Regions from separate parts of the Streptococcus chenjunshii genome, predicted to be linked through region 2. Evidence: predicted binding sites of a transcription regulator. Region 2 holds the regulator's gene; the other holds the start of a gene.
The links. Region 2 encodes CtsR, which represses protease genes until heat stress. Its sites were predicted from a motif close to TTGGTCAAAAAAGGTCAAANA; they were not measured.
Positions count from the first base shown of each region.

Region 1: a site for CtsR is predicted at 6,119-6,139, ahead of DDV21_RS03570 (ATP-dependent Clp protease ATP-binding subunit). Genes of this name have one in related genera too.

Region 1 covers NZ_CP031733.1:694,817-711,375, reverse strand. Annotated here, with positions in the region: gene DDV21_RS03605 (FeoB-associated Cys-rich membrane protein) at 1-138, opposite strand, end outside; gene feoB (ferrous iron transport protein B) at 157-2,307, opposite strand; gene DDV21_RS03595 (ferrous iron transport protein A) at 2,304-2,780, opposite strand; gene DDV21_RS03590 (amino acid ABC transporter ATP-binding protein) at 3,029-3,763, opposite strand; gene DDV21_RS03585 (amino acid ABC transporter permease) at 3,770-4,450, opposite strand; gene DDV21_RS03580 (YkuJ family protein) at 4,667-4,897, opposite strand; gene argF (ornithine carbamoyltransferase) at 4,977-5,957, opposite strand; gene DDV21_RS03570 (ATP-dependent Clp protease ATP-binding subunit) at 6,180-8,435, shown strand; gene DDV21_RS03565 (DUF2079 domain-containing protein) at 8,984-11,041, opposite strand; gene DDV21_RS03560 (NUDIX hydrolase) at 11,321-11,860, shown strand; gene DDV21_RS03555 (DUF1827 family protein) at 11,838-12,137, shown strand; partial or broken gene DDV21_RS03550 (ISL3 family transposase) at 12,584-13,836, shown strand; gene ileS (isoleucine--tRNA ligase) at 13,925-16,559, opposite strand, start outside.
Region 2 covers NZ_CP031733.1:250,282-266,840, reverse strand. Annotated here, with positions in the region: gene DDV21_RS01435 (NAD(P)H-dependent oxidoreductase) at 1-35, opposite strand, end outside; RNA gene ffs (signal recognition particle sRNA small type) at 789-884, opposite strand; gene tadA (tRNA adenosine(34) deaminase TadA) at 950-1,423, opposite strand; gene DDV21_RS01420 (MBL fold metallo-hydrolase) at 1,423-2,199, opposite strand; gene DDV21_RS01415 (ATP-dependent Clp protease ATP-binding subunit) at 2,386-4,827, opposite strand; gene DDV21_RS01410 (CtsR family transcriptional regulator) at 4,832-5,287, opposite strand; gene DDV21_RS01405 (COG2426 family protein) at 5,508-5,972, shown strand; gene tsf (translation elongation factor Ts) at 6,104-7,144, opposite strand; gene rpsB (30S ribosomal protein S2) at 7,240-8,016, opposite strand; tRNA gene DDV21_RS01390 (tRNA-Cys) at 8,243-8,313, shown strand; gene DDV21_RS01385 (M13 family metallopeptidase) at 8,444-10,336, opposite strand; gene treC (alpha,alpha-phosphotrehalase) at 10,451-12,082, opposite strand; gene treP (PTS system trehalose-specific EIIBC component) at 12,317-14,284, opposite strand; gene treR (trehalose operon repressor) at 14,623-15,333, shown strand; partial or broken gene DDV21_RS12040 (YqiA/YcfP family alpha/beta fold hydrolase) at 16,199-16,559, opposite strand, start outside.

The DNA.
Region 1 (16,559 bases), 440 kb from region 2:
TCTGGCTGCTTTCTGCATTTCATCTTTCACTGGGCAGGAACAGCCGCAGTCTCCGCAGGAACCTCTCTGCTTGATATAATAGCGCAAACTCATGAACACTGCCCAAATAATCAGGCTGCCAATAATCAAGGTTGACATCATGTTTCCTTTCTAACTTTATTCCTGTACAAGCCCTAAATTATCTATGCTAATCACTTTTCCTTTGAACTGACGCGGTTTTCTGCTGATAAAATACAGCAGCAGGCAGAATAAAGTAAAGGCTGCATAAGTCCAAAACGACAGAGGCTGACCGTAGAAAACAAGTAAACCAAACTGATAAATAATCAAGCTGACAACATAAGCTAAGCCCGTCTGAAAGCCAATCGCTGCCAGCGTCCATTTCAAATCTCCCATTTCACGTTTAATCGCCCCTATAGCAGCAAAACAAGGCGCACAAAGCAGATTAAAAACCAAGAAAGAGTAAGCAGCCAAAGCCGTGTAATCACCTTGCAGGCTGTGCCAAAGCTGACGGCTGGTTTCACCCGCTTCAGGATTGTTATACAGTACGCCGAAAGTCGCAACAACTGTTTCTTTTGCCGCCAGACCCGTAAAAGCGGCAACGGCTGCCTTCCAGTTCCCAAAGCCAAGCGGGGCAAAAAGCCAAGACAGCGCATGACCAAGACTGGCTAAGATACTTTGTTCGGCAGCAACTGCCTGCAAAGTAAAATCATAAGAACTGGTGAACCAAATGAGAACGGTTAATGTGAAAATAATGGTTCCTGCACGTTTCATAAAACTCAGTGCTTTCCCAAAAGCGTAGCGAAAAACAGCTGTAAGTTTAGGCAAATGATAGGCAGGGAGCTCCATGATAAAAGGACTGGTGTAACCGCCTAAAAGACGTGTTTTCTTAAGCGCAATACCTGAAAGGATGATCGCAGCAAATCCTAAAAAATAAGCACTCGGTGCAATCCAAGGATTGTTAGGAAAAAAAGCCCCAGCGATTAAAGCAATAATTGATAATTTAGCAGAACAAGGCATAAAAGTTGCAGTCATGATTGTAATCCGGCGGTCCCGCTCATTTTCAATTGTCCGGCTGGCCATAATTCCCGGAACGCCGCAGCCGGTCGCAATCAGCATGGGAATGAAAGATTTGCCCGAGAGCCCAAAACGCCTGAAAATACGATCCATAACAAAGGCAATTCGGCTCATATAACCAATATCTTCTAAGATACCAAGACAAATAAACAAGACAAAAATTTGCGGCAAAAAGCCGAGTACTGTCCCAACACCGGCAATGATACCGTCAATTATCAATTCTGTCAGCCAGGCTTCCACATGCAGGTAAGTCAGGAAACTTTCGGCAGCAGCAGGAATGTATTCCCCAAACAAACTGTCATTCACCCAGTCCGTACCTATTGTTCCTACCGTCTGTATAGATAAATAGTAGACAATAAACATAGCGAAAGCAAAAATAGGTAAAGCAAGAAAGCGGTTTGTCACTAGCTGATCTATTTTATCAGATAAAGTCATTTTAAAATTGCTGTCCTGACTTTGAGCCATTTTACTGACACGTTCAATAAAGGCATAACGTTCATTGATAACAATCGTTTCGGAATCTTCTGCAAAAATATCTTCTGTTATCTTGATAATATCTGCAATTTCACTTTTCTGAAAAGCCGACAAATCTAAATCTGCCGCTGCCAGCTGATCCCGTTCAAAAAGTTTAATAGCATAGAAACGCTGAGAGGCTTCCGGCACTGTCTGTCCCAGAACTTCGATAATCTGAGCTAAAGCCGCTTCAAATTTACTATCGTAAGTCGGGTACTGAATACTGTCAACGCTTGCCTTGGTCGTCTGACAGGCTTTATTTAAAGCTTTTGTTACTCCTGTATTTTTTAAAGCACTGGTTGCGATAACCGGTACTCCCATCTGATAGGAAAGTTTTTCTAAATTAATAGCTTTCTTCTGCTGCCTAAGCACATCGCTCATATTGAGCGCAATAGTAACCGGTATACCGGTTTCAATCAGCTGTGTTGTCAGGTAAAGATTCCTTTCCAGATTAGTCGCATCAACAACATTTAAAATACTGTCCGCCCGATTGCTCAGTAAATAATCTCTAGCCACTTTTTCTTCAGGACTGTAGGGCGACATGGAATAAATTCCTGGCAAATCCTGCATCAGCACCTGTTTATCCTGTTTAACTCTGCCGCTCTTGCGCTCGACAGTAACTCCGGGCCAATTGCCGACACGCTGATTGGTGCCAGTCAGCAAATTAAAAAGACTGGTTTTTCCGCTGTTAGGATTGCCAATTAATGCTATTTCGGTCATCTTGCCTCCTTTTCATTGATTCTGACTACACTGATCATCTGCGCTTCTGATTTTCTCAGTGTCAGTTCATATCCCCGCAGCCTAAGTTCAAGCGGGTCTCCAAGCGGAGCCCGTTTTCTTAGGAAAATTTTTGTCCTGCGGGTCAAGCCCATGTCCATCAGCCGGCGCTTCGCTTCACCAACAGCATGAATACCAGAAATATAGGCAAATTCTCCCGGCCTCAGCTGCGATAAAGGCAGGCTGGGCATTTCATCCCTTATTTCGGATACCGTAATCTTACTTAAAATAGAGGCATCAAAAGCAAGCCGACTGGACTTTAACATCAAAATCGCACTCGCCTTTGTTTTGGAAATCAATTCCAGCCTGCTTCCCACTTTCAGCCCCAGATTGGACAGATGCCTGATACTGTCTTCAGGCAGATCAATACTAACAATTTGATAAGGCACCCTAACAGCACCATCCTGTAAAATCACCACTTCCACCTCACACCAAGATACAAAGCCCGTTAAGAACGCAAAGAGAAAATAGGCGGTAAGTCCGAAATCTTTTCGATTTCGCGGACCTAGCCTGTGGCAGCACGAACTTAGAAAGAGGGAACAGGGGGAACGCTTTTGAATGAAAGGTTCTGTCCCGCCCTCAGGCGGCTGCAAAATATACTTCTATTGTAACACATTTTAAAGCAAAAAAACGCCGAAAATCAGGCGTTTCTTTTTAGTATCAATCATAAAACCTTGCTTAAAAAGTCTTGGGTGCGCTCTTCCTGAGCTGCTTCAAAAATGGCTTCCGGCTTACCTTCTTCAACAATAACGCCGTCATCCATAAAGATAACACGATCGGCTACCTCTCTGGCAAAGCCCATCTCGTGCGTAACAATGGCCATAGTCATACCGGATTTTGCTAAATCCTGCATGACAGTCAGCACCTCTCCAACCATTTCTGGATCAAGAGCCGATGTTGGTTCATCAAAAAGGAGAACATCCGGATCCATGGCTAAGCTCCTGGCTATGGCAATACGTTGCTGCTGGCCGCCGGACAGACTGGCCGGGTAGGCTTGTGCCTTATCTTGTAAACCAACTCTTGCCAGCAGATCATAAGCTTTTTCCCTTGCCTCTTCGCCAGCTATTCTCTTGGTTTTAATAGGAGAAAGCGTAATATTCTCAAGCACTGTCATATTTGGAAAAAGATTAAACTGCTGAAAAACCATTCCCATTTTTTCCCGCATTTTAAAGATATCATTGCTTTTGTCAGTAATATCCACGCCTTCAAAAGTGATAGTACCCTTGGTAGGCATTTCAAGAAGATTCATGGTGCGCAGAAAAGTTGACTTTCCTGATCCTGATGGACCGATAATGACAACAACCTCTCCCTGTTTAATATCCAGACTGATGCCTTTTAAAACTTCATTTTTGCCAAAATATTTATGAAGATCTTTAATTGAAATAAGTGTCTCTGTCATCAGTTTTTACCTCCCTTGTCCCATTCGGTTTTCAAGTCTTTTTACCAAAGCCGACATAACGGTTGTTACCATCAAATAATAAAAGGCAGCAAACAAGAGCGGGCTGACAGGCATATACGTTGCCGTCACAACAGACTGAGCCCCGTTCCACAGTTCCATAACACCAATGGTCTGCAAAAGCGAACTATCTTTAATAATAGTAATGAATTCATTACCTAAGGCCGGAAGAATATTTTTAAAGGCCTGCGGCAGGATGACATAGCGCATAGCGTTAACCGGACGGATTCCCAAAGAATAAGCGGCTTCGAGCTGACCTTTAGGCACGGCTTCAATGCCGGCACGGACAATTTCAGAAATGTAAGCTCCGCTGTTAAGAGAAAGGATAATAATCCCCGGAAGCAGGCGGGAAAAATCGAGATCGAGCACGCCAAAACCAATAGTCGGGACATGCGTAAAATGCATCCAAGCAAAAGCAATCATAATTTGAACAACCATCGGCGTCCCGCGAAAAACCCAAACATAAAGACTGACCAGCCAATCAAATAGTTTGATATTAGTCCGCTTAATTAAGGAAACTAAAATACCGATAATTGTACCGAAAAAAACCACACAGGCTGAAATCATAATAGTGACTAAAACACCGTAATTAAAATAGGCCCAGTAGGTCGGCAAGAATGAAAGGTTCATTATTTTCTCCTCTATACTATAATCTGTTTTATTATAACATTAATTGAATAAACATACAATCCATTGACCGATTTTAAGATAAGGATCACAGTATCTTAAAAGCAGAACAACAGCCCTTCTAAAAGAGCGATATAGGCTGCATCAGCTGCTGTACTGTAAAGTCTGTTTATAAAAAACAGGGTTAGGAGTAACAACTCCTAGCCCCTCAATCACAGGTTAATATAACAAATCATAAATTTCCATTGCAATAAGATCAATACTGTCAAATGAGTAAGTCTCATGCGCTGCAACATCACGCAGGGTAAAGACCGGGCCTGTTTCTGGCTCATTGCTGAAAGATACCTCTGCCACTACAACACCGTCGCGTTCAAAATTGCGTTTAAGATTGGCTCCGTCAGTCGCCATTAATTCAAGGCGATTGATAATTCTCACTAAGTGTGACTCCATGAATATTCTCCTATAAGTTTATTATCCTTTCTTATTTTAACATAAATGAGTCTAAACTCACAAGAAAAGATACTGTCTTTTATAGTTCTTTTAAGGAATAATACATAATGGCTTTGATAGAATGCAGCCGGTTTTCAGCTTCCTGAAAGATAAGCGAACTGTGTTTTTGAAAGATATCATCGGTTATTTCGAGTTCAGCAAGACCGTATTTTTCATAAATATTGAGGCCAATCTCTGTCTTACAGTCATGAAAAGCCGGCAGGCAGTGCATCACAACAGTATCAGCTTTTCCAGTTTTAGCAAGGAGTTCTGCATTAATTTGATAAGGCAGCAGCAGGTCAATCCGTTCTTTAAAATCGACAGTTTCCCCCATAGACAGCCAGACATCCGTATAAAGCATATCAGCCCCCTTAACTGCTTCAATCCGGTCTGTAATCTCAATAACAGCTCCATTGTCATGTTCTTTGGCGAGAGTCACAATATCTTCTTCCGGCTGCAGTAAAGCAGGTGCAATAATCGTAATATTGACTCCTAAAATAGCTGCTGTGACTAAAAGCGAGTGTGCCACATTGTTGCGGCCATCACCTACATAAGCGATATGCAGACCATCTAAAGAACCAAAGATTTCTTTTAAAGTCATAAAATCAGCAATCATCTGTGTCGGATGCCATGTATCAGTCAGACCGTTCCAAACAGGGACTCCAGAATAACGGGCCAAAGTTTCCGCATCCTCCTGTTTAAAACCGCGGTACTCGATACCATCAAACATGGATCCCAGAACCTTAGCTGTATCGGCAACAGATTCTTTGCGTCCTAGTTGGATTTCATCTGCACCAAGGTAGGTAACATTCATTCCCAAGTCCTGACCGGCAACAGTAAAAGCCGAACGTGTCCGGGTGCTCGTTTTTTCAAAAATTAAAGCAATGTTAAGGCCTTCTAAATATTTATGAGGAATTCTTTTTTTCTTAAGCTCCTTAAAACGGAGGCTCAAATCAATCAATTCCATCAGCTCTTCTTTGCTAAAATCTATTTCTTTTAAAAAAGATATCGGTGTTTTCATAATCAATCTCCTGTATTTTTATACAGATTATTCTACATTATTATTCATTTTTTGGCAAGTCAGTTCTTGGAAAAATTTTTTATCACTCTCATGAAGAAAGTGCTAAATTTGCAAACTTTTTACTTGAATTCTTGTTTTGGGGTGTTATAATATGAGTATAAAGTTTGACCATCTTTGACTAAATGGCCGGAACTGATTGAAAATGACAAGGGAGGTTATCTTATGCTCTGTCAAAATTGTAATTTAAATGAAGCAACAATCCACTTATATACAAATGTTAATGGTAAGCAAAGACAGGTTGATCTTTGTCAGAACTGCTACCAAATCATGAAAACTGACCCTAACAATACTATTTTAGGCGGTCTTAACAAAGATTCGCATGACCAAAGCAATTCTGCTAACCCTTTCTTTGATGATTTCTTCGGTGATTTGAATAATTTCCGCGCCTTTAACGGTCAGCTCCCTAACACCCCTCCTACACAGGCCGGAGGCGGACGGGGCGGAGGCGGCAATAACGGCCGTCCGAACGGACCTCAGCAGCCAAACGGCTTACTGGAAGAATTTGGAATTAATGTTACCGAAATTGCCCGCCGAGGAGACATTGATCCTGTTATCGGCCGGGATGAAGAAATTGTTCGAGTGATTGAAATTCTTAACCGCAGGACCAAAAATAATCCTGTTTTAATTGGTGAGCCTGGTGTTGGTAAAACAGCTGTCGTTGAAGGTTTAGCCCAAAAGATTGTTGACGGAAATGTTCCGCAAAAGCTGAAAAACAAACAGGTTATCCGCCTTGATGTAGTCAGTTTGGTGCAAGGAACCGGCATCCGCGGTCAATTTGAAGAACGCATGCAAAAGCTTATGGAAGAAATTCGTAAGCGGCAGGATGTTATTCTTTTTATTGATGAAATTCACGAAATTGTCGGGGCAGGTTCTGCCGGTGACGGCAATATGGATGCCGGCAACATCCTTAAACCAGTTCTGGCCCGCGGAGAACTGCAGTTAGTTGGAGCAACTACGCTCAATGAATACCGGATTATTGAAAAAGATGCTGCGCTGGAACGTCGGATGCAGCCGGTTAAAGTAGATGAACCTTCTGTTGAAGAAACGATCACTATTCTTAAAGGTATTCAAAAGAAATACGAAGATTATCATCATGTCAAATATAGTGATGATGCCATTGAAGCTGCTGCTCTTCTCTCTAACCGCTATATTCAGGACCGTTTCCTGCCGGACAAGGCCATCGATCTTTTAGACGAATCCGGCTCTAAGATGAATCTGACCTTAAATTTTGTTGATCCTAAGGAAATTGACCAGCGGCTGACTGAAGCCGAAAACCTTAAGGCTCAAGCTACCCGTGATGAAGATTACGAGCGGGCTGCTTATTTCCGCGATCAAATTGCTAAATATAAGGAAATGCAGAAACAAAAGGTTGATGAACAAGATGTCCCTGTTATTACGGAAAAAACGATTGAAGGCATTGTAGAACAAAAAACAAATATTCCGGTTGGAGATTTGAAAGAAAAAGAACAGTCACAGCTTATCAGCTTGGCTGATGACCTAAAAGCGCATGTTATCGGCCAAGACGATGCCGTTGACAGAATTGCTAAGGCTATCCGCCGTAACCGTGTCGGTTTAGGGACACCTAACCGCCCTATCGGCTCCTTCCTTTTTGTCGGCCCTACCGGTGTTGGGAAAACTGAGTTGTCCAAACAGCTGGCTATCGAATTGTTTGGGTCGGCGGACAGCATGATCCGCTTCGATATGTCGGAATACATGGAAAAGCATTCTGTAGCTAAGCTGGTAGGAGCGCCTCCGGGCTATGTCGGCTACGAAGAAGCCGGTCAGCTGACGGAACAAGTGCGCAGGAATCCTTATTCACTGATTTTGCTTGACGAAGTGGAAAAAGCTCATCCGGATGTTATGCACATGTTCTTGCAAGTACTTGACGACGGACGTCTGACAGACGGCCAAGGGCGAACAGTCAGCTTCAAAGATACTATTATTATCATGACTTCAAATGCAGGTACAGGTCATGCTGAAGCCAGTGTCGGCTTTGGCGCAGCCCGTGAAGGGCGGACTAATTCTGTTTTGGGCGAGCTCAGTAACTTCTTTAGTCCTGAATTTATGAACCGTTTTGACGGAATCATTGAATTCAGAGCACTGGATAAGGACAACTTGCTGCACATCGTTGATTTGATGCTCGATGATGTCAATGCCCGGCTCAGCCACAGCGGCATTCATCTCGATGTCACAGATAAAGTAAAAGAGAAACTCGTTGATCTGGGCTATGATCCAAAAATGGGAGCCCGTCCGCTGCGGCGTACCATTCAGGAAAATATTGAAGATGCGATTACCGATTATTATCTGGAAAATCCAAACGAAAAAAATCTTAAGGCAGTCATGTCCAGCAATGGAAAAATTGTGATTAAATCTGCTAAAAAAGTAGAGACCCCAGCTGAAGCAGTTTCTGCTGAATAAATGAGTAGAGTACAAACACTTCTGCCGGCAAATACCATAAAACCTCCTTCAGATCCAAGGTAAAATTGGTCTGAGGGAGGTTTTCTCATTGTCACATTACTAGCATTCTTACAACTCAAAGTCAGTTTGTAAGCTGCAAGCTGTCAGCTTTGCTATTTAAACGGCCTTTGTATCTTGGTGAAACTGAACACGGCCTAAACGCTGTGAGAGTACACAGGCAACCCGAACTTGAAAATTAGAGAGTGAGGGAACCTTATGAACTGAGGTTCTGCTCAACTTCTTGCCAGCCGTAGATGTCTGAAGGCTTTGTCGTCTTAACAGCCGACCGCACCCTTTTAGTCGTCTTGGCAGGGGTGCGTCTGCGAAATCAAAGATTTCGGACTTACCGCCTATTTTCTCTTTGCGTTCTTAACGGCCTTTGTATCTTGGCGGAACTGAACACGGCCTAAACGCTGCGAGAAAAAGACCGCCCTCCCTTGAATCTTTGGTGACTCAGCGGTCGGACGCCTATTTTCTCTTTGCGTTCTTAACGGCCTTTGTATCTTGGTTTAGTCTGTTCTTTGCAGAATTAAGACATCTTTCGTGGATTGTTCTGTTTCTGTAAAGCCATTCGCCATATAAATTTTTACAATTTCAGATTCTGTGCTTGTTTCCTGATGTTCTACAGTTGAGCGCGGAGTGACGACAAGGTCAACAGAAGGGTCAAAACTTTGATCATTATGATAAAAAATATCGTACAGTTCCTTGGTTCTGCGTAAATCGGTCGTATAGGAATAGTGCGCCAGTATTTTCTTCTCCGTAGGAAGTGCAGCTAAAGTTTTATGAATAGCCGTGAATTTTTCCTGATTCTGCTGATAATACAGAATGTCTTTATACCAGCTGTTGGTATAGCTATAAAGGATAGTCGCTGAAAATAAGAGAGCTGTCATAATAAATGTCAAAATCCGGACAGAGACGGTGGAATGCTTCTCATCTTTATCCAGCCAGTAGGTATAAAAACCTTCCAAAGCTAGCAAGGCCATGAAGAAAACTAAAATTGTGCTGCCATAACTGTACTGAAAACCAAAATCTGTCTGATAGTCGTAATTAGATAAGAGGTTAATTGCAATTAAAGGTAAAAGCAAAAAGTAATTTTCCCATCTCTTTTGCATTAAAGGCAAAAAAGCCATACTGATAAACAAAAGGAAGAGGTACTGCAGCTTGTGCTGAGTAAAGAAGCTGCCAAAAATATAACCGGGATTAAGAAAGACTGTTTGAAAGATTCCGCCAAAGCCTTCCTGCCCGGACAGCAAATCAAAGCGGCTGACTAAAAGTCCGTCTCCGTAATGATTTAAGATAAAGACGCAGCAGGCAAAATAAATCAGAGGGAAGATCAGCTGTGAAAAAAAGATACGTCGTTTAGCTGCAAAACTTTGAGGGAAGCGATTCTGCCAGAGAAAATACAGCCCCAATGCCACAACATAAATAAAAGCATCTTCTTTTATCATAAGTGTCAGCAGAACGATAAGCAGCAGGCGCCAGCGCCACTGCTTCATGTTTGCATAAATCAGCCAAAGCAAACAAGGAACTAAAAAACAATTTTCATGCAGGTGATAAGATCCTGCAGTTGTCATAGCTGGAGTTAAGATAAACAGAAGCCAAAGCAGAGGACGGGCAACGTTTGGCAAATGCAAATCTTTAAGCAGGAAATACAGCGGCAAACCTCCGGAAAATACAATTAGAACTTGCAAAATTTCCAAAGTTTCAAGATAAGGCAGCAAACTGTAGACAGGCAACATAAGATAATAAATCGGCGAAATATGCACTGCAAAATGAGACAGCAGCCTATCTCTTTCCAAAGTGGTTATCGGGGTAAAATCACGCCGCATACTCTCAAACATCTGTGCAAAAATACCAATATCAAAAGTTGATACTGACAGTGTTTTTGCTTTATAAGCAACTACCAAACACAGATAAAGAACATAGGTTAAGCCAATAAATATCACCAGACCATAGAGTTTTTTTTCCTTATCGGCCAAGGAGATAATATTTTTCTTAACCTTTGTTTGTCTGACAACATTCAGTAAAAAATAAGCACATAAAGCATAGCAGACAGCTAACAGTAAAAGCCAGAGCCGGCTGCTGTCCCACTTATCCGCCTCAATACCAAAATGCTTAAGATCTAAAGGAAAAGGACGGTAAATGAGAGCAATTGCTTTTGGGAAAGTTAGCAGGAGGCTGGCCGGAATCAGGTAAGCTGCTTCTTCTTTTCCAAAAAACAATTTAAAGTAAACAGCCAGTCCCAGCAGGAGAAAACCAAAAACAAGCAAAGGGGAAGGACTTTTGTAAACACCTAAAAAAAGGCAGGCGGACATCAGCACCGTAAAAAGATTGCTGGGCTTAAATAAAGCAAAACGCAGATTCAGGTAATGCTGTCCTAAACTGACAACTAATATTAGCAGTAATACCTGCAGCAGAGAGAGCGCAGGCTGCGGCTGCAAAAAAAGGGTATTTGCTGAAAGCGAAGACAGGCTCCAAACAATGTACAGCAGATAAGCATTTACGATGTATGAGAACCAAGCTGTCAGCTTCTCTTTCTCAGATAAGTGTTTCAATAATTTCAGCATTTTATTCTCCATAAAGTATCAGCCTGCTCAAAGACCGCTCATTAGCAGAAATTGGCAATAGGCTGGAATAGAAGCCGCCAGTCTTCCTTATGCAAAAACCGCCGACTGATGATAAGCTATCACTTCTTTTTATTTTACCATTTTTCTAAGAAGTTAAGCCATTTTCTAAATTATTTAATCTCAAATTTTTTGTTTAACCCGGAAACTGCCTGCCTTAAGCAGGAAAGAAGAGCATTTTTTCGTATTTTTTAGTATAATAAACCAAAGGGAGGAACCATAATGACAATTCCAAGTTTTGGCGATAAGAAAGAGCTGGCAGATTATAAAACTCGCTATGGTGTTTATGCTGTTATCCCAGATAAAAATAAGGAAGCCATCGTTCTCGTCCAAGCCCCAAATGGTGCTTGGTTTTTGCCCGGTGGTGAAATTGAAGCTGGTGAAAATCACAAGGAAGCCTTAGAACGTGAGCTTATTGAAGAACTGGGCTTTACGGCAGATATCGGAGAATATCTCGGTCAGGCTGATGAATATTTTTATTCCCGCCATCGGGACAGCTATTTTTACAATCCCGCTTATATTTATGAAGTAAACAGCTTTCAGCAAGTGGCGGCTCCTTTAGAAGATTTTAACCGAGTGGCTTGGTTTACTATCATAGAAGCAGTGGAAAAACTGAAACGCGGCAGCCATAAATGGGGTGTTCAGGAGTGGCAAAAAAAATACAGTAATTCTTTACATGAGCATTTTTTTCAGGAAAAACATGCTATAATAGAAAAAACGAGACTTGAGGAGGACAATTATGAGACTGATAAACACAACTAGCAGTCATCCGGAATTGGTTAAAAATCAACTGAAAAATACAGATGCCAAACTGGTAGAAGTATACTCCGCCGGTAATACAGATGTTATTTTTACACAGGCACCTAAGCATTATGAAATTTTGATTACCAATAAATACCGGGCCATTAAAGACAGCGAGCTTGAAGCCATTCGTGAATTTTTCCTCAAGCGTAAAATTGATCAGTCTACTGTCCTCTTTGATCAGCTAAAAACGCTCCACACTGCTAATTTGATTGAAATTTCTTTCCCTACTAAATAATAGGGACAAACAATTAGAAGAAGCCAAATAAGAAAGATAGGGTTCGAGATGGATTAGCAAAACTGAACACGGCCTAGAAGCTGCAGCATCAAATCATCCATCCAGTGAATGATTTCTACCCAGCTCAGAAATAAAAGAGTGAGAGAAGCTTATGAGCTAAGGTTCTGCTCATGTCTTTCCAGCCGTAAACATGTGGAAGCTTTGCTCCGTTCACGGCCCTTGTATCTTATCTTAAACGAAGCCCTCACTAGGATTATCCTAATGAGGGCTTTTTCTGTGTGCATCGGTTTGCAGACCCACCATGGCTGCTGGTTCTTTTAATTCGGCTCTATAATTTCTGTAGTGGGTAAATCCACTGCGAAGATTATAGGGCTTTTTAATGCAGACAAAAAGTCCCATATGACTTATAATGAAAAGCGTTGAAACAACTCATTAGAAAGATTCATATGGAACAACTCTATCATACTACAGAATTGATTGGAATTAAAGATAAAAACATTACTCTGAATAAAGTTTTTAAGTGTCAAACACACATTGAGGTCTGGGCTAGGCTTGATTATGAGCCTAAATCTTGTCCAACTTGTGGGGGAAAGCAGATAAAATACGACTTCCAAAGGCCGTCAAAGATTCCATACCTTGAAATTGCTGGATTTCCTAGTCTTATCAAACTCAAAAAGCGTCGTTTCCAGTGCAAAAGCTGTCGCAGAGTTACAGTCGCTGAGACTAACTTGGTTCGGAAAAACTGCCAAATCGCTGAACCTGTTAGACAAAAGATCACACAAGGCTTGATCAAACGTGATGCTCTGACACACATCGCTCAGAACTTGGCTGTTTCAACGTCAACTGTCCATCGTAAGCTCAAGCAATTCACCTTCAAAGAAGACTTTTATCATCTGCCTGAGCTCCTCTCCATCGATGAATTTTCTTATCAAAAGGGTAAACTAGCCTTCATTGCTCAAGATTGTGAAACCAAGAAAATCATCACGATCCTGGATAATCGGACACAAACAACCATTCGCAATCATTTCTTTAAGTACTCTAAAAAGGCTAGAAACAGCGTTAAAAGCGTTACCGTTGATATGTCTGGCAGCTATATTCCTCTTATCAAAACTCTATTTCCTAATGCTCAAATCGTTCTTGATAGATTTCACATCGTACAGCATATTAGCCGAGCTCTTAATCACACTCGCATTCAACTCATGAAACAGTTTGACAAGAAATCTCTGGAATATCGTGCCCTCAAATACTACTGGAAACTGGTCTTGAAAGACAGCCGAAAACGTTCTTTGAACCGTTTTTACTCAAGAACTTTTAGGGAGACCCTGACACCAAAAGAATGCTTGACCAAAATCTTCCAGCTTGTCCCTCAATTACAGGGCTACTATGACCTTTATCAGCTCCTGCTTTTCCACTTGCAAGAGAAAAACGCTAACTGTTTCTTTGACCTGATAACAGAAGCTTTCCCACACCTTAATCAAACCTTTAGAACCACTCTTGCCACACTTGTTCGCTATAAAAAATACGTTACAAACGCCATACAGATGCCCTATTCTAACGCCAAACTTGAGGCTACAAACTCATCAAGGACATCAAGCGTAATGCCTTTGGTTTTCGGAACTTTGACAATTTTAAAACTCGCATCCTTATCGCTTTGAACATAGCAAAAGAGGAGACGAACTTTGTCTCCTCTCGTGCTTAGCTATAAGTCACCCACTACAGTTGACAATGAGCCTTTAATTCCCCCAGCATTTATCACAATGGACATAAACCGCTTCTCCCAGCTCTTGCTATTTATCTTCAAAGCCTTGATCTAAGGCTTGCGGAAAGTTCTCTTCAACAATATGTGCACAAGAATCACAAATAAAAGCGTTATAAGAACGGTCTTTAACTGTTTCATCAACTCGACGGCAGCGATCGCAGACAGAACCATGCGCATGTTCAACCGTAAAGGCAATATTTTCAAAAGCAACCGCATCTGCCGGAGCCGGTTCTTTTGTCACCGTCAGCTGCGATACGATAAGCAGCTGGGCAAGATCACTGTTAAGCGAAGCGAGCAGTGCTTCTGTTTCCTCATTAACATAAAGTGTTAAATGAGCTTCGAGAGATTTACCGATAATTTTGTCACTGCGGGCTGTTTCAAGTGCTTTTTGTGCCTGTGTCCGCAAAGCCATAAAGGCTTCCCATTCTTCAAGAATAGTCTCCTGGTCAGCAAAATACTGGGCATCCGGCATCTCTGACAGTTGTACGAATTCTTCAGCTTCAAACTCCAGATAAGACCAGATTTCTTCGGCTGTATGAGGCAGAATCGGTGTCAAAAGTTTTGTGATGTTCACCAAAATATCATAAAAAACAGTCTGCATCTGCCGCCGTGCTTTGCTGTCAGCAGCTTCAATATAGACAACATCCTTAGCAAAATCCAGATAAAAGGCTGATAAATCAACTGTTATAAAGTTAACCACTGCCTTATAGATATCCAGAAAACGGTAAGCACTGTAAGCCTGCCGAATATCGGCTACAAGCTGATTAAATTTAATCACCATGTATTTGTCAACAGGACGTAAATCTGCAAACGCTACAGTATTGATTTGGGGATTAAAATCACTGGTATTAGCCAGCAGGAAACGCAGGGTATTACGAATTTTACGGTAGGTTTCCGATACTTGCCCCAAAATATCCATCGATACCCGAACATCATTGTCAGTATCCACAGATGTGACCCAAAGACGCAGAATTTCTGCTCCGTACTGTTTTGCAACATTATTAGGAGAAATGATGTTTCCTTTTGACTTAGACATTTTCTCACCCTTGCCATCAAGCACAAATCCCTGAGACAGGAGGGATTTGTAGGGAGCACGACCATTGACGGCAACGGAAGTAATCAGCGATGAATTGAACCAGCCGCGATATTGATCAGAACCTTCAAGGTAAAGATCAGCCGGATAGTCAAGCCCTTCTCTGGCCTGCATTACACCGCTCCAAGAAGAACCGGAGTCAAACCAGACATCCATAATATCGGTTTCTTTGGTGAACCCTCCATTCGGAGAACCTGGGTGACTGTAACCTTCAGGAAGCAGTTCCTTAGCATCGCGCTGCCACCAGACTGCCGACCCATGTTCTGCAACTAAGTCTGCCACATGATCCGTAACTTCTTTAGACATAATAGCTGTACCGTCTTCAGCATAGAAAATCGGTAAAGGAACTCCCCATGCACGCTGACGTGAAATAACCCAGTCCCCACGATCGCGAATCATATTGTAAAGCCGTGTCTTTCCCCAAGAAGGATGGAAGTCTACTTTTTCAATTTCAGACAGGATCTCCTGACGAAAATCAGACACTGAAGCAAACCACTGCGGCACTGCACGCCAAATGATTGGTTTTTTCGTCCGCCAGTCAAACGGATAAGAGTGAGTGATAACTTCACTGGCTAAGAGCAAGTCTCCCAATTTTTCTTTGACTGTCGGAAGTACTTTATCATAGAATTGACCAGCAAAATCCGGACCGGCTAAATCATTCATCAGGCCGCGTTCATTTACTGTAACAGCAACTTCAAGGCCGTATTTTGTTCCGACATTGTAGTCATCTTCACCAAAACTTGGAGCTGTATGGACAATTCCTGTTCCGGAGTCCAGTGTCACATGATCACCCAAAATCACTAATTCTTCGATTTCTTTGTCCCAAGGGTGCTCCGTAACAATAAACTCAAGCTCGGATCCCTTATAAGAGGCTGTGACTGTATAAGAATCCCAAGAAAACTTAGCCGCTAAACTGTCCACAAGCGCTTCAGCAATGACATATTGACGTTCTGAGCCTGCGGGACGCACAACAAGATAATCTATATCTGCACCGACTGTCAGTCCGCGCGAAGCCGTAATCGTGAAAGGTGTGGTTGTCCAAACCACAATATAAGTGTCAGTATCAAGAATCCCTTTGCCATCTTTAATCCGGTTACCGTAATAAAGCGATGCGGACTCGATATCATGATATTCAATCTCTGCCTCCGCCAAAGCTGATTCAGAAGACCAGGACCAATAAACAGGCTTAGCCCCGCGGTAAATGTAACCTTTATCAGCCATTGCTCCAAAAACACGAATTTGCGCAGCCTCATAGGCAGGAGTCAAGGTAATATAAGGATCCGCCCAGTCGGCAGAGACCCCCAAGCGCTTGAAATCTTCACGCTGTTTATCAATCTGGCTTAAGGCATAATCACGGCACATACTGAGATATTCAGCCAAATCCATCTCTTTACGCTTAACACCTTTCTGGGCCAGAACCTGCTCAATTGGCAAGCCATGAGTATCCCAGCCTGGAACATACGGTGCAGAAAAACCGGACATTGATTTTGAACGGACGATAATGTCTTTGGAAATTTTATTTAAGGCATGTCCCAAATGGATATTGCCGTTTGCATAAGGCGGCCCGTCA
Region 2 (16,559 bases):
GCTTCACGCTCCAACAGCTTACCATATAATGTCATAACTCCCCTCCTTCTGTCATTTGACAATATATTTATCATTTGTTATGAAACATTGTAAATCCTTTTTCGACATTTGTCAACAGTTTTGTCAAATGTTTTATAAATTATTTTTTTCACAAACGCTTTTGTCAAAAACACTGCTATATATAGCATTTGACACTATTTGTTTTTAAATTTCACAAAAAGCAGCATGGACTCTCCGCTTAATATGCTCTTCCGTCAAAACAAAAAAAGATTTAATAAGCTTTTTAAACTGCTCTCCTTACTGTTGGCTGTATCTTTGCTTAATCTTGCTTCATTTCACTTAGCCATTTAAAAAATTACTAGCTATACAGTTTACTTAACGTAAAAAATAATTATAAAAAAGGAAGGGAAAAGCAATGAAAGACGAAAAACAACTTAGCATCTTGCTGACAATCAATGTCCTACTATCGCTTATCAATCTCCTCATCAGCTTTTTTAAATAATTGAGATTTTATCCTAACGTTTTTATCCTTTTATATAAAAAGTAGGTATCACTTATTGCAATCATGAGGAGTGAAATGCCGGTGATATAAGCGCAAAAAGAGAGTGTCATGGAAATAGGAATTAAAAAAAGAACACAGTAATGTCCTTTCTTGCAGGTCAATTAGAAATTTTATCAAAAAAAGCAACTTCTGAGAGTTCAGGTGCGTTTGAGCGCATAATAATAGTCAAACATTGTATTTTACCCAGCTAAAAACCCCTTTGAAAAGTTGATTTCAAAGGGGGTGTTTTATATAAGCAAAAAGAGCACACAGCCTAACTCGCTTAGGGCTGCTGGATTCCTCCCCTGACCCACTTCACGCAAGACTGTTGCTCCACTAATTATTATATCATACTTCTGCTAAGTCTGCCAAGTCCCAAAAATTCGGATAAGATGAACCTTTTTCCGCTTACCGTTTCAATCTTCTCTGTCTGAAAAAGTCTTGCATGATTTGAGCACACTCGGCAGCTAAGATGCCGGTTTCAAGACTGACACGATGGTTGAGACGCTCATCCTGCAAAACATCATAGAGGCTGCCGCCAGCACCGAATTTCTGATTTTTAGCCCCATAGACAACATGCGGGATACGAGCGAGACCTATGGCACCGCTGCACATCACACAAGGTTCGATTGTGACAAAAAGCGTGCTGTCCAGCAGCCGCCAATTACCTTCATGGCGGTTGGCCGCATTAATAGCCATAATTTCAGCATGCATCACTGCCTGATTTAACTCTTCCCTCGCATTATGGCCGCGGCCGATGATTTTATCCTCTTTGACGATCACGCAGCCGATTGGGATATCCTCTTTAGCGAGTGAAATCTGAGCTTCCTTGAGGGCCTCGTGCATGAAATATTCTTTTTGTTCCTGTGTAAAAAGAGACATTATAATTTTCCTAAATCCCAAGCTTTATGCGGTTCAGCCAAATCAACCGGGACACCTTGGGCATGATGAGCAGCCTGCTGGCGCAGAACTTCCAGATGATTGTCCGAATCTGTGTTTTCAGGGCCAAACTGCGGCAAATGAGTTAAAACCAGTCTCTGAACTCCAGCCTGAGCTGCGATTTTCCCAGCCTCCTTAGAAGTTAGATGGGCCGGATGGCCTTCCTGCCCTTCATAAAGATAGACATCAGCCAAGAAAAGATCTGCTCCTTTTGTAAAAGGAAGCAGTTCCGCAAAATAGCCTGTATCTCCCGTGAAGACCAATACCTGACCGCTGTCACGCTCAACAATACGCATGGCATAGCAGACTACCGGATGCACTGTCTTGATAAAACTGACGGAAAAAGGCCCGATTGTTTCAATCCCGTTAACATCATAGGCAATTCCTTCAGCAACACCTTCCAAAGTCAGTTTAGCAAATTCGCTCTTATCTTCATTATGGCCGTAAGTCGGCAAAACTTTAGACTGCCAAAGGGCTTTAGGGTAAAGCTGACGGTAATGGCGAAGGACGCCCAAGTCTGCTACATGATCAGGATGATAATGGCTGATAATAACAGCGTCTAAATCCAAGGGGCTGAGCTCTTTTTCCAATTCATTGAGGGCTCGGCTGCCAGCGTCAATGAGAAGCTGAAACCCATTTTCTCCGGTCAGCAGGTACGAAGTGGTCCCTTGCTCTTTATAAGGATAGCCGCCCCAGCAGCCGATAGTTGTTAGTTTCATAGCATTCCCTCCCTTTGCTTTTCTTAGCTTTATTATAACAAAAAAAGAATAGACCAACATAAAAAAGCCCTTAGAAAATAGCATTTCTAAGAACTTTGTCAATATACCTGCAGCCTGTCTAAAAACTGTCTTTGCAGTATACAGACGGCCCGGCTCAAATAGGACTGGCCGGAAATTATTCATCTATCAGGCGAGGGCAAATTTTAATCGCCCTTTTGAGAAGCCAATCTTGACCGCACTGCCGCTGGTTAATTCTCCCGAGAGAACCAGCTCAGACAGTTTGTCCTCAACCTGAGTCTGCAGGGTCCGGCGCAGAGGCCGAGCCCCCATTTCAGGATCATAGCCGTCTTGAGCCAGATGTTTTAAGGCTGAAGGCTGAAACTTAAGACTAATCTCTTTTTCTGCCAGATTGTTGATCAAAGGCTGCACCATAATCTTAACCACTTCACGCATATCGTCTTGGCTTAAGCTGTGGAAAACCACCTTTTCATCAATTCGATTAAGAAATTCTGGCCGATAGGCATGTTTGAGCTCTTCTAGAATCCTGCCCTGCATCGCTTGATAATCCTGACTGACAGCTTTGGCACCAAAACCGACAGTTTTATCATCGCGCAGAGCTGTTGCTCCTAAGTTGCTGGTCATAATAATGATTGTATTGGAAAAATCAACCTGGCGGCCGCGGCTGTCGGTCAGCATTCCATCGTCAAGAACTTGCAGCAGAACATTGAAAATATCCGGATGGGCTTTTTCGACTTCATCAAAAAGCAGGACTGAATAAGGTTTATTGCGGACTTTTTCAGTCAATTCACCGCCTTCTTCATAGCCCACATATCCGGGCGGCGCTCCATTGAGACGGCTGGCTGCAAATTTCTCCATATATTCTGACATATCAAAACGAATCAGAGCTGATTCATCATCAAAAAGGACTTCTGCCAAAGCTTTTGCCAATTCCGTTTTACCGACACCTGTCGGCCCCAGAAACATGAAAGATCCAATCGGGCGTCTGCCGCTGCGGATCCCAGACTGGTTCCGGCGGATAGCCCGGCTGATTGCGGAGACAGCGGCTGCCTGACCGATAACACGCTTATGCAGCTCTTTTTCTAAATTAAGGTATTTTTTACTGTCTGCCTGTGTCAGTTTTTCAACCGGAATGCCAGACAGCTTGCTCAAAGTGCTCATAATATCAGCTTCCGTCACCGGAGTTGGTTCAGGACGGCTGGACTTGGCTGCTGCTTTTAAAAATTGCGAAGCCTTCTTAAAATCCCCTGCCAAAATCGCTTCATCTGCCGGTGTTAAATAAGCCGGTTTTTCTTTTTTGACCATATTCTGGACTTGTGCACTCGCCTCGTCTAAGAGATCAATGGCTGAATCCGGCAAATGCTTGCTTGTCAGGTAACGGTGAGCCGCTTTAACAGCCGCTAGGGCCGCTGCTTCTGAAATCACAACATTGTGATAATCTTCGTAAGATTTTTTTAGCCCAAGCACGATCTCATATGCCGCTGCTTCATTCGGTTCTTCAATCAGCACCTTAGCAAAACGGCGCGACAGAGCTGCATCCTTTTCGATATGTTTTTGATATTCTTCCTGAGTGGTTGCTCCAAGCGTCCGAAGTGTTCCCCGTGCAAGTGCAGGTTTCAGGATATTAGCGGCATCGAGTGTGCTGTCAATGCCGCTGCCAGAACCCATAATCGTATGCAGTTCGTCTATAAAAAGGATGATGTGGCCATCTTCCTCAATATCAGCAATGATTTGATTCATCCGCTCTTCAAAGTCACCGCGGAAACGTGTTCCGGCAACAACACTCATCATATCCAGTTCAAGAACCTTCATATCCTGCAGCTCATAAGGAATAGAGCCGTTAACAATGCGCTGAGCCAAACCATAAGCCAGAGCGGTCTTCCCTACCCCGGCATCACCGACTAAAACTGGGTTGTTCTTCGTTTTTCGGCTGAGAATCTGCACCATGCGGGAAATTTCCTTCTCCCGGCCAATAACAGGTTCCAGCTGTCCCAGACGCGCCATCTCTGTCAGGTCCCGTGTGAATTCAGAAAGTTCACCAGCAGTTCCAGGCGGCTTCATCATATCGGAAAAATTGGTGTTGACTTTCGTTTTCTTGGGTTTACGTAAATTATGGATAGCTTTCAGATCTTCCTTAGTGAAGCCGGCCTGCCTTTCCAAAGATTTGCGCAGATCTAATAAACGGACCGATTCCCCGTCGTCTTTCATTTTAAATCCGACCATCTCCAGAAGCCGTGTAGCAGTGATATCCATAGTCAGCAGCATGGCAAACAGAACATGCTCTGTCCCGACTTCTTTGCCCCCTGTTACTTGGCTGATGCCCTCAGCCAGCTGCAGCAGACGCTTCACTGCCGGAGACTGCTCAACAAAATCAATCGTTTCAACATCTTCTTTGGGAACTTTGCCCAGAGCCAAGATAGCCGCTGCTTCATATTCTTCTGTATTGATATCAGCCTCATACTCTGCCAGACTGAGTCCGGCAACAGAATCAGGAATAAAAACCATAGCCAGCAAGATATGCCAGCTCTCAAGATAAGGGCTCTCATACCGAGCCGCCTGATAGAGAGCCAGTCTAAAAACTTCCTGCATTTTAAACGAATAATTGCTCATTTCCTTACCCTTTTCTGTCTAATCTCTGTAAAATTTTACGCAGCATACGGGCACGAATTTCAGGGCCATCCTTGCCTAAAACCTCATCAGACGATGTGGCTAAAATAATCTGGCCTTCGCGCCGGCTGACAACTTTTTCTTCAAACAGCAGCTGAATCAAATCTGCAAACACCTGCTCACTGATTCGATCGCCAATACTGGCCATCAGGCTGCCCAGCATCTGATGCTGGTCAGAAAAGCAGACTTTCTCAATACGGATGTAGCCGCCGCCTCCTCGTTTGCTCTCTACAATATAGCCGCGGCTCTCTGTGAAACGGGTTTTAATCACATAGTTAATTTGACTGGGAACAACACGAAAGGCATCTGCTAGGTTAGAACGCTTAATTTCAGCAATTCCTGATTGAGCCAGCAATTGTTTGATATATTCTTCAATACTGTCAGATGTATTTTTTGATGCCATGGTGTCACTTCCTTTCAGCCGTTTGACTATAACTGACTATTATTATACCAAAAATTACACTATTTTTAAATGAAAACCATCCATTTCTGTTTAAATCTCTCCCAAAAGAATGGAAAGCTGCCAGACATCCTTAAAGTCTGCCTCCAAAAATGCTTTTAGTTGAGAATATTCGCTGCTTAGGATAAAATGGTACATGTACGAAAAGAAAGGCCCTTAATCCATGAATTACATTATTACATTTCTCATTTCAATGGTTCCTCTAATCGAGCTTCGGGGAGCTGTTCCCTATGCTATTGCCTCAGGAATTCCTATGTGGCAGGCCATTATAATTGGCGTTATCGGCAATATGCTGCCTGTTCCGATTATTTTCTTCTTTGCCCGCCGTGTTCTGGAATGGGGCACCGACAAACCAGTTATTGGCGGTTTTTTCACCTGGTGTTTAAAGAAAGGTCACAGCGGCGGACAAAAGTTAAGCAGGGCAGCCGGAGAAAAGGGGCTGTTTCTGGCGCTCCTGCTGTTTGTTGGCATTCCTATTCCCGGAACCGGAGCCTGGACCGGGACCCTGGCTGCGAGTATTCTAGACTGGGATTTTAAGCGCAGTGTTGTTGCAGTTATGCTGGGGGTTATTTTAGCCGGCTTTATTATGGCTTCATTAACTGTTCTGGGACTCTCAGCTTTCTTATAGGAAAAAACAAAAACACTCCTAAAGGTAGATATAAAACTATCTTTAGGAGCGTTTTTTAGCGCTGATTTTATTTATCATACAAAAGAACTCTTACAGACAGCATTCCGTAAGAGTTCTTTTGTATAAACGTATTAGTTGTTCAGGGCTTCTGCCATAGTTGCCGCGACTTCTGATTCGAAATCATTAGCAGCTTTTTCGATACCTTCCCCAACTTCAAAGCGGGCAAAATCTGCAACTTTAGCATTTACTGAATCAAGATAGGCTTCAACGGTTTTGCTGTCATCCATGATATAAACCTGTGCCAGCAAAGTATATTCTTGGTCAACCTTAGTGTTGTCAAGCATGAAGCGAGCCATCTTGCCAGGAATAATCTTATCCCAGATTTTTTCAGGCTTGCCTTCAGCCTGCAATTCTGCCTTAATATCTGCTTCAGCCTGCGCCAGCACTTCATCAGTCAATTCAGCTTTTGAACCGTATTTCAGGAGCGGAAGGGCTGGTTTGTCAACCAATGCGCGGCTTTCATTGTCCTGTTCAATCTTATGGTTCATCTGCGCCAATTCATCGCGGACAAATTGCGGATCCAGTTCCTTATAGGACAAAACTTTTGGTTTCATTGCAGCGATGTGCATAGACACTTGCTTAGCTAATGCCTCATCACCGCCATCAAGCACACTGATAACACCGATACGGCCGCCATTGTGCTGGTAAGCACCGAAAGCCTGCTCATCTGTTTTTTCCAGAAGGGCAAAGCGGCGGAAAGAGATTTTTTCACCAATAGTTGCTGTCGCATTGACATAGGCCGCTTCTAATGTTTCACCCGAAGCTGTCACCAAAGCCAAGGCCTCTTCATTATTGGCTGGTTTGCCTTCAGCGATAACTTTCGCTGTTTCATTAACCAGTTCAACGAACTGCGCATTTTTAGCAACGAAATCTGTTTCAGCGTTAACTTCCACAACTGCTGCCACGTTGCCGTCAACATAAACTCCGGTTAAACCTTCAGCAGCAACACGGTCTGCCTTTTTAGCTGCTTTAGCCATCCCTTTTTCGCGAAGCAGCTCAATTGCTTTATCCATATCGCCGTCGGTTTCAACCAATGCTTTTTTAGCATCCATGACACCGGCACCGGATTTTTCACGCAATTCTTTTACAAGGGCTGCAGTAATATTTGCCATTTGTGATTTCCTCCAAAGATTATTTACTTTTACAAAAAACGGGACAGAACAGTTCTCCTGCTGCCCGTTTAATAAGCTTGGTTACGACTGTCGTCTTATTCGTTTGACCCTTCAACAACCTCAACAATTTCTTCAATTGAATCAGCTTGGGTCTCTGCCTGTGCTTCCGCAAAATCTACTTCTGCATCTTCACCTTGGCGGCCTTCAATAACGGCATCAGCCAATTTAGACGTAATTAATTTAACGGCACGGATCGCATCGTCATTAGCTGGGATGATAACATCGATATCATCAGGATCAGCGTTAGTATCGACCATAGCCACTACAGGAATTCCTAATTTCTTAGCTTCTTTAACTGCGATTTGTTCTTTATGCGGGTCAACAACATACATCACATCCGGAATACGCGGCATATCTTCGATTCCGCCTAAGAATTTTTCCAGACGGGCACGCTGTTTGTTGAGCAGAGCCACTTCTTTTTTAGGAAGCAAGTCAAAAGTGCCATCTTCTTCCATTGCTTTGATTTCTTTGAGACGGGCAATCCGTTTTTGGATGGTATCCCAGTTCGTTAACGTTCCACCCAACCAGCGGTGGTTGATATAAAACTGTCCTGCGCGTTCTGCTTCTTCTTTAACAGCATCCGCAGCTTGTTTTTTCGTTCCTACAAACAAGATAACAGCATCGTTTGCTGCAGCATCACGGACAAAATCGTAAGCTTGATCTGCCAATTTTACGGTTTGCTGCAAATCAATAACATGAATCCCGTTGCGTTCTGTAAAGATGTATTTCGCCATCTTAGGATTCCAGCGACGTGTTTGGTGGCCGAAGTGAACACCGGCCTCAAGAAGTTGTTTCATTGAAATGACTGCCATGAGTATTTCTCCTTTTAAAATGTTTTTTGCGGCAGGTTTCCTGCCTTCCCTCTTTCAGATATCAGCTTGCAAGCCCACTCTGCCAAGAGCAACAAGCTCACAATCCATCTAAAATGAGTATTCGCTGTTTATAACAGCTCTCTTACTATATCAAATTTGCCCCAAAAATGCAAGGGGTTCGAGCTTGACGAATCGCTTTTTTTAAGGTAGAATACTATTTGTCTACGGCGGTATAGCCAAGTGGTAAGGCATGGCTCTGCAAAAGCTTGATCGTCGGTTCAAATCCGTCTACCGCCTTAATTAGTATGAAATACGGGCTGAACAGCCTTTTATCTCAATAAAAAACCTGTTTTTAAACAGGTTTTTTTTGTTTTAAAAAATTCAGCGGCTTTAAGCTAACAGCAAGGAAAGGAGCAAGATCGGCTTCTTACCAAATGATGACACGGTCTTGCGGAGCCCGCCACATCCCATCGCCTTCTTTTACCCCGAACGCTGCATGAAAGTCGTCAAAGTTGGTCACTGTTATATTGGTCCGCCACTCTGCCGGAGCATGGACATCCACTGCGGCCAGCATTTGCATATATTCCGGCCGAGCCTTCATCCGCCAGATTGTTGCAAAATTGACAAAGAAGTCATGAACTGAAAAATCTGCTTCCGCTTTGGCTGCTTCCAAAGCACAGGCCAAACCGCCGAGATCCGCAACATTTTCTGACACGGTCAGTTTCCCATTGACTTTAGCTCCATAGGAATCCAAGCCGTCAAACTGCTCAACAACCCGATCTGTCCTTGCTTCAAAGGCTTTGTAATCCGCATCTGTCCACCAGTTGTTAAGACTGCCGTTTTCATCAAATGAAGCGCCGTTAGTATCAAAAGCGTGTGAAATTTCGTGCGCTATAACCGCACCGATGCCGCCGTAATTGGCTGAAGAACTCTGTTCCAGCGAATAAAACGGTGCCTGCAAAATAGCTGCTGGGAAGACAATCTGATTTTGCTGGGGATCATAGTATGCATTAACCATGTGAGCCGGCATATGCCACTCCTCACGGTCAACCGGCTTGTTCCACTTGCTCCAGCTGTAGGCGATTGAAATCTTAGCCAGATTCTGGGCATTTTCGACTAAAGTCAATTGCTCATCAATTATCTTTTCTTTATATGTTTCTGGTAATTTTTCCGGATAGCCGATATGCGGCCTGATGACATTGAGTTTGGTAATCGCTTTTTCGCGTGTCGCTGGTGCCAGCCAGTCCGCTGTTTCCAAACGCGATTTATAGACAGCGATCATGCTGGCCACTTTCTGTTCAACATCGGCCTTAGCCTGAGGCGAAAATTTTTCGCCGGCATACCAGAGCCCCAATGCCTGATTGTAAGGCCCCTGCGCTAAATAAAAGGCCGCTTTTTTCTTATCCTGAGCTTTAGGCGTTCCTGATAGAGCGCGGCTGTAGGTGCCTGATACAACCCGAATCTCATCAGTCAGATAGGCATTAAAGCTGGTTGCCGCACTGTGAACCAAATAGGCTTTGAGCAAATCCCAGTTGTCTTCTGTATAAAAATCAGCTGCAGCCTGCCAAAACCGCTCTTCCGGAACAATAATCTGATCGGGAAGCTGGCCGAGAATCTGCTTGAAGAAATCGTCCAAAGGAAGCTCGGGAACCAATTTTTTAAAATCCTCCCAAGCATAAGGATGGTAGAGCTTGACATATTCGGAACTTTCCTCACTTGAGAGGACTAACTGGGCCAGTTTCGCATCTAGAGCGATTATCTTGTCCAGCATGTCCTTGATTTCCTCTGCGGAAAAACCAAACTGCGGCAGGAGCTTTTCCTGAGTCTGCCGCCAAATAGCCAGAAGCTCACGCCCTTTTTCATTATCTTCAGCGTAGTAACTGGTGTCCGGCAGAATAATGCTTGGTGCCTCGGCCCACAGCACATTCATCCGAGCATTCATAAAATCAGGAGCTACGCCAAATGGCATCAGATTAGGTTTAGCGGCCAATTCATAGTCCGCCAGTTTAGCTGTAAATTCTTTGAAAGAAGAAAGATTTTGATACTCTTCAATTAGGGGCAGAACAGGGCTGACACCGTCCCGCTCCCGCTGGGCATAATCAGCTGTCATTCTGTGGAATTTAATAAAATTCTGCAAAATACGGTCATCGGGAAGCTCTTTGCCAGCCAGCCAGCGGTCAGTCGTTTCCAGCATCAGCTCTTCAATTTCATCTGCTAAGTCGGAAAAACCGCCTGTCCGCGGCTTGTCATCCGGAATCTGAGCTGTCTTTTCCCATTCGCCATTAACCGCTCGATAAAAATCATCTTGATAGTTTGTCATAACTTGCTTGCTCCTTATGTTGAAAAGTAACTTGTCTTTTTAGGCTCATCTTTTACATTGTACCAAAAAAGCCTAAGAAAAGCATTTCTTAGACTTTTTCTCTGTCCGCTTCATCTAATTTTGGGCCGCTAAAATGGCTAAGGTTTGATAAGGTTTCAAAGTGATTTTTTCGTCTAGGACAGTATCCGCATAATTGCTGAGCAAAATCTCTCCCGTCCGGTACTGTTCAGAGAGATTAAGAGTGACATTCTGGCCAAAGAAATTATTGATAACCAGCAGTCTGTCGTCGCCAAACAAGCGCTCAAAAGCGTAAACCCTGTCACTGTCCTGATAAGCCGCTCGGTAAGCTCCTTCTGCGATAATCGGCATCGCTTTGCGCAGACGAATCAATTTTTGATAAAATGGAAAAATCTTTCCTTCTTTTTCCTTTTCCACATTGATTTGCGGGTAAGACTTGCCAACTTTAAGCCAAGGAGCTGTGTCAGAAAAGCCGGCATTCGGACTGCTGTCCCACTGCATCGGCGTCCGTGAATTATCTCTTGATTTTGCTTTAATGATGGCGAATGCTTCTGCCGGAGACTTCCCAGCTGCCAGCAAATCCTGATAAGCATTCAGACTTTCTACATCTGCGTAGTCAGTCATGGAATCATAGTCCGGGTCAAGCATACCGATCTCTTCCCCCATATAAATATAGGGGGTTCCGCGTGACAGATGGATACTGGCCGCCAGCATTGTTGCCCCTTCATTGCGAAAATGCTCAACATCAATGAAGCGGTTGAGCGCTCTTGGCTGGTCGTGGTTGTTCCAAAACAAGGCATTCCAGCCGCCGCCCTGGCTCATACCCTCCCCCCAAGTATGAAAAAGGTTTTTCAGCTCAATAAAATCAAAGGGCTTGCGTGTCCATTTTTGACCATTATCATAATCAACTTTAAGATGATGAAAATTGAAGACCATATCCAATTCATGGCTGGAGGGATTGCTGTACTGCACACAGTTTGGAATGTCTGTGAAGCTCATTTCCCCCACGGTTATCCCCATCTCATCATCGCCAAATGTAGCTTTGTTCAGCATTTGCAGATAGGTATGGTTAATCGGCCGGTCAGTGTATTCCGGCTTGCCGTCAAAATTGGGATTATCTTTGAGCACTTCATCTTTACCGATTAAGTTGATAACATCAAAGCGGAAACCTTTAACCCCTTTACTGCGCCAAAAATTAACCACTTTAAAAAGTTCTTCGCGGACATGGGGATTGCGCCAGTTGAGATCGGCCTGAGTGACATCGAAAAGATGCAGATAATACTTTCCTGTGTCGCCAAAAGGCGTCCAAGCATTGCCGCCAAACTTAGACTGCCAGTCTGTCGGTTCATCTCTCAAAATAAAGAAATCCTGATAAAAACGGTCGCCTGCAAGAGCTTTTTGGAACCATTCGTGATCAGTTGAACAGTGATTGAGCACCATGTCCAGCATGATTTCAATGCCGTATTCCTTAGCCTGCTGTGACAGTTTTTCAAAATCGGCCATTGTGCCAAATAAAGGATTCACTGCTTTATAGTCGGAAACATCATAACCATTATCGCGCTGAGGACTGGGGTAAAAAGGATTGAGCCAAATAACATCTACGCCCAGCTCTGCTAAATAGGGGAGTTTGGCAATAATACCGCCTAAATCGCCGATACCATTGCCTGTTGTGTCTTTAAAGGACTTGGGATAAATTTGATAAACGACTTGTCTTTTATCGAAGGACATCATTTCTCCTTTTTTTTCGTTAATTGTTATCAGATTAGCATCAATACGGTTTCGGACAGCATCTTGAAGATTAAAACGCTTGAACAATAACACAGCCGCTTTTCGCAAAAATTAAGATAAGCTGTGACACTATAGAGAAAAGACGGACAGTACCTTTTTCAGTTTATGTTGAAATCAGTTTTTGTCCGTCTTTTTCTTCACATTGAAGGCCTTGTTCGTTAAAAACACTGAGACCTAAATTTTAGTAGCGGTCAGCAAATCATCGCCTCGCTGAACTGTTTGCGGCAGAGCAAGCGCTGCATCAGCCTGAAAATCATTTTGATTAGTCACAATGACAGGTGTTTCAATCACGTAGCCTGCTGCTTTAATCTGTTTGATGTCAAAGCTAATCAGTCTGTCTCCGGCCTGAACACTGTCGCCCTGTTTAACATGAGCTGTGAAACCTTGTCCTTCAAGGTTAACGGTATCCATACCGATATGGATCAACAGTTCCACACCTTGAGGAGTTACCAAGCCTACTGCATGTTTGGTTGGGAACAGAACAGATATCTCACCGGCAACTGGAGCGGTCAGCTCTCCTTCACCAGGATCAATAACAACACCTTGTCCCATAACCCCTTCAGCAAAGACCGGATCAGCGGCTTCTGCCAAAGGTTTTGCCTGTCCTGTTAAAGGGCTCTGAATCTTAACCAATGTTCCTTTTGGTGCTTCAGCAGCTGCTTCTGCCTGAGCCAAAGCTTCTGCCTGAGGCGCCTTAACCGTTTGATCCTCTGCCTTAGTGAAAAAGCCGGCTTTGCGGAAAAAGAGGGTTAAGACAAATGGAACAGCAACAGCAACCAGCATCAGCAAAGCAAAAATACCCATATAGCGTGCCTGAATAGAAAGAATACCCGGCAGACCGCCGATACCAATCGCATTGGCTGTCACATTAAAGGTCGTTGATAAAAGTCCGGCAATACCAGAACCAATCATTCCGGCTACAAAAGGATAGATATACTTCAGGTTAACCCCGAAGAGCGCTGGCTCTGTAACACCCAAATAAGCAGAGATGCTGGCCGGCAGGGCAATCTGTGCCTCTCGTTCATCATGGCGGTTCATCCAATAGTAAGCTAAGACTGCTGAACCTTGAGCAATATTAGACAGGGCAATCATTGGCCACAGCACGGTTCCCCCGCTGTCAGCAATCAGCTGTGTATCAATGGCATTAGTCATATGATGGAGCCCAGTGATAACAAGCGGAGCATAGAGTGCACCGAACACGGCGCCGAACAGCCATTTGAAGGAACCTGTCAAGCCGGCAAGGACAACCGTCGAAATCCATTGCCCGATAACCCAGCCGACCGGACCAAGAACTGTGTGAGCCAAAATTAAAGCCGGAAGCAGAGACAGAAAAGGCACGAAAATCATTGAAACAACTTCCGGAATAACTTTACGCCAAAAGCGTTCCAAATAAGCCAAGGACAGCCCGGCAAGAAGCGCTGGAATAACTTGAGCCTGATAGCCGATTTTATTAACAGTGAAATAACCAAAATCCCACACCCAGTCTTTAGCAATTTCAGCGGCCGATGTGCTGGCTACATTATAAGCATTGAGCAGCTGATTCGGTGAAATCAGACAGATCCCAAGGACGATACCCAAAATCTGTGAAGTCCCCATTTTACGCGAAACCGACCAGGTAATACCAACCGGAAGATAATGAAAAATAGCTTCACCCGGCAGCCAGAGGAAACTGTTTACCCCGCTCCAAAATTGAGAAACTTCAACAATTGTTTTCCCATCTAAAGCCGACCAAGCCACTCCTTCAAGAATATTACGAAAGCCCAGGATCAGACCTCCGACAATGATAGCCGGAATAATCGGCGTAAAAATTTCAGCCAGCATAGTGACCGCACGCTGAACAGGATTTTGCTTGCCTGCAGCAGCTGATTTAGCCGCTTCTTTGGACACGCCTTCGATACCGGAAACCGCCGTAAAATCATTGTAAAAAATCGGAACATCGTTGCCGATAATGACCTGAAACTGTCCGGCATTGGTAAAGGTTCCCTTGACTGCAGGAATACTTTCAATCGTTTTGACATCAGCCTTGCTTTCATCGTTTAAAACAAAGCGCATCCGTGTCGCACAGTGTGTTACAGCCGAGACATTCTCCTTGCCCCCGATTGCCGACAGCAAATCTCGAGCCTCTTTTTCAAATTTTCCCATAATACCTTGCTAGAAAAACTAGCCCTCCTTATAAAAACGTAAGCAGCAAAAGCAGATAGCAGTTAGTACCAGCCTAACATTTCCCGTATCGGACAAGAAAGTCTCTGCTCCAGACAAATGGTTCAAAAAATAAGATAATCTGCTGAATTTCTAAAGCCATAACACGGCCAAAGTCTCTTATTTTTTGTTTGTAATCCTATGCATAGGTGAGTTACAACTTTATTGTAATCGATTGCAAATTTGTCTGCAAGTCGTTTGGAGACTTTGGCGGATATTTTTGGTAAAATAAAGTAACTTGTCTGCTTATTTCAAAACAAGTCAGCAAAGGAAAACGGTAAATGAAAAAATATGAACACATTTATAAATTGCTGGAAGCCGATATCTTAAAAGGTGTTTATGCCATCGGCGACTATCTCCCCAGCGAAACTGAACTGGCCGCTCAGCATGCTGTCAGCCGCGATACTGTCCGCAAAGCTCTGACACTTTTGGCTGAAAACGGCTTAATTAAAAAAAGGCAGGGTTCAGGCTCACAAATTATTAAGCATGAACCCATTAACTTTCCGGTCTCAGCACTGACCAGCTATCAGGAATTGGTAGAGAGTTTAGCTATCAATTCCCAGACCAACCTGATTGCCATCGACAAATTAATCGTTGATGAAAAACTTTCACTTCTGACCGGTTTTAAAGTGAACAGCCTCGTTTGGCGCCTTATTCGCCAGCGTATCGTTGACGATGTCGCATCCATCCTGGATATCGATTACCTCAGCAAGACTCTCGTTCCCCAAATCAGCAGAGCGGCTGCCGAATACTCTATCTATCACTATCTGGAAAATCAGCTGCATTTAGATATTGCCTATACTAAAAAAGAAATTACCATTGACCAGATTAACGAACGCGATAAACTTTTGCTGGATATCGGCTCAGAGCACCATGTTGTCTCTGTTAAGTCCAAAGGATACCTGAGAGACGGCAGGCAGTTTCAATTCACAGACAGCCGCCATAAACTGGACAAGTTCCGTTTTGTTGACTTTGCCCAGCGCAAACGATAAAGAAACAAAGCGGTATAAAGCCTATACAGATAGCTCCAATTCAAACAATTGCCTAAATTAATAATGTAAAACCTTTTTACAAAAAAGAAGGCTAAACTGACTATGTCCATATATTGAATAAGATTTATTTTCTTGAAGATAGTACCTTATATCGTCAAATAAGCAGCCTACTGTCTTACTAAAGTTAGATTCTAAACGAGAAATTTTGTTTTTAAAACCCCATAATTTATATCTCAGTCGTAAGATACACCTTTTTTATTGGTTTTTTCAAATAAAAAAATTAATAAAAGAATTTCATATTCGAAAAAAAGTCTTACCTTTAATTTTTAATGATATGATAAAAGGCGTACCCAATGTTTAAGGAGGTAATTTATGTTTTTTAATATCTTTCCTGCAGGATTGATCTTTATCCAATCCTGTTAACAGACTTTTCTTTTCTTCATTTTTGGACCTAAAAAAGCAAGCGGCAGGAAAGCTGCTTGCTTTTTTTGCAAGTCTGAAAATTTAGTGAGATTTTGGGGCATTTACTGGAATTTGTCAGGAAAATAATCCATCGCCTTATAATCACTAATTTTTATACTATACGGAAAGATTCAAACATATCACACCGAAATCATTAAGTATAAGATTGTTATTTTTTGTTTTTATGTTTGTGTGATTTTTTACGTAAATCATCACTAGATGCAGAAACCGCACCAAAAGTCGCAGCGACAATAAGAAGCCACATTGCAAAAGACATATAGCCCTCTCCCCTCTGTTTTTCTATTTTATCTAACGAAACAGTTAACTATTTTTTATACTGTACAACCACTTGCTATGTATTATATCTCAGGTCAGATCACAATAAAATTAATCATTTTCGCTATTAAACACTAACCCATGTTTTTATGCTGGCAATTTGTTTAACATCATTGGCAATACTTTTTAAATCGTGATTGCCAGAATTAGGAACAATATATTCTTTGCCCAAATATACAGCGCCTAAAGGGCGCATAACATTATTAAGCCAATCTTTCTGAGTTGTAACTCTAGTGACTTGCCCCGTAAAGGTCTTCAGTTCATTTTTGATATCAGTAATGGTTTGTTTTGCTTCTGCCTTATTTGAAGGTAAATCGAAACGCTTCTGAAGAGAAGCATAAATTTTATTACCTAGATAGGCAACAGCTGGAATATAGAGAGGAGCAGCATTATAGACAACCGTCTCAGAGGCATTCTTTTTCAACGCA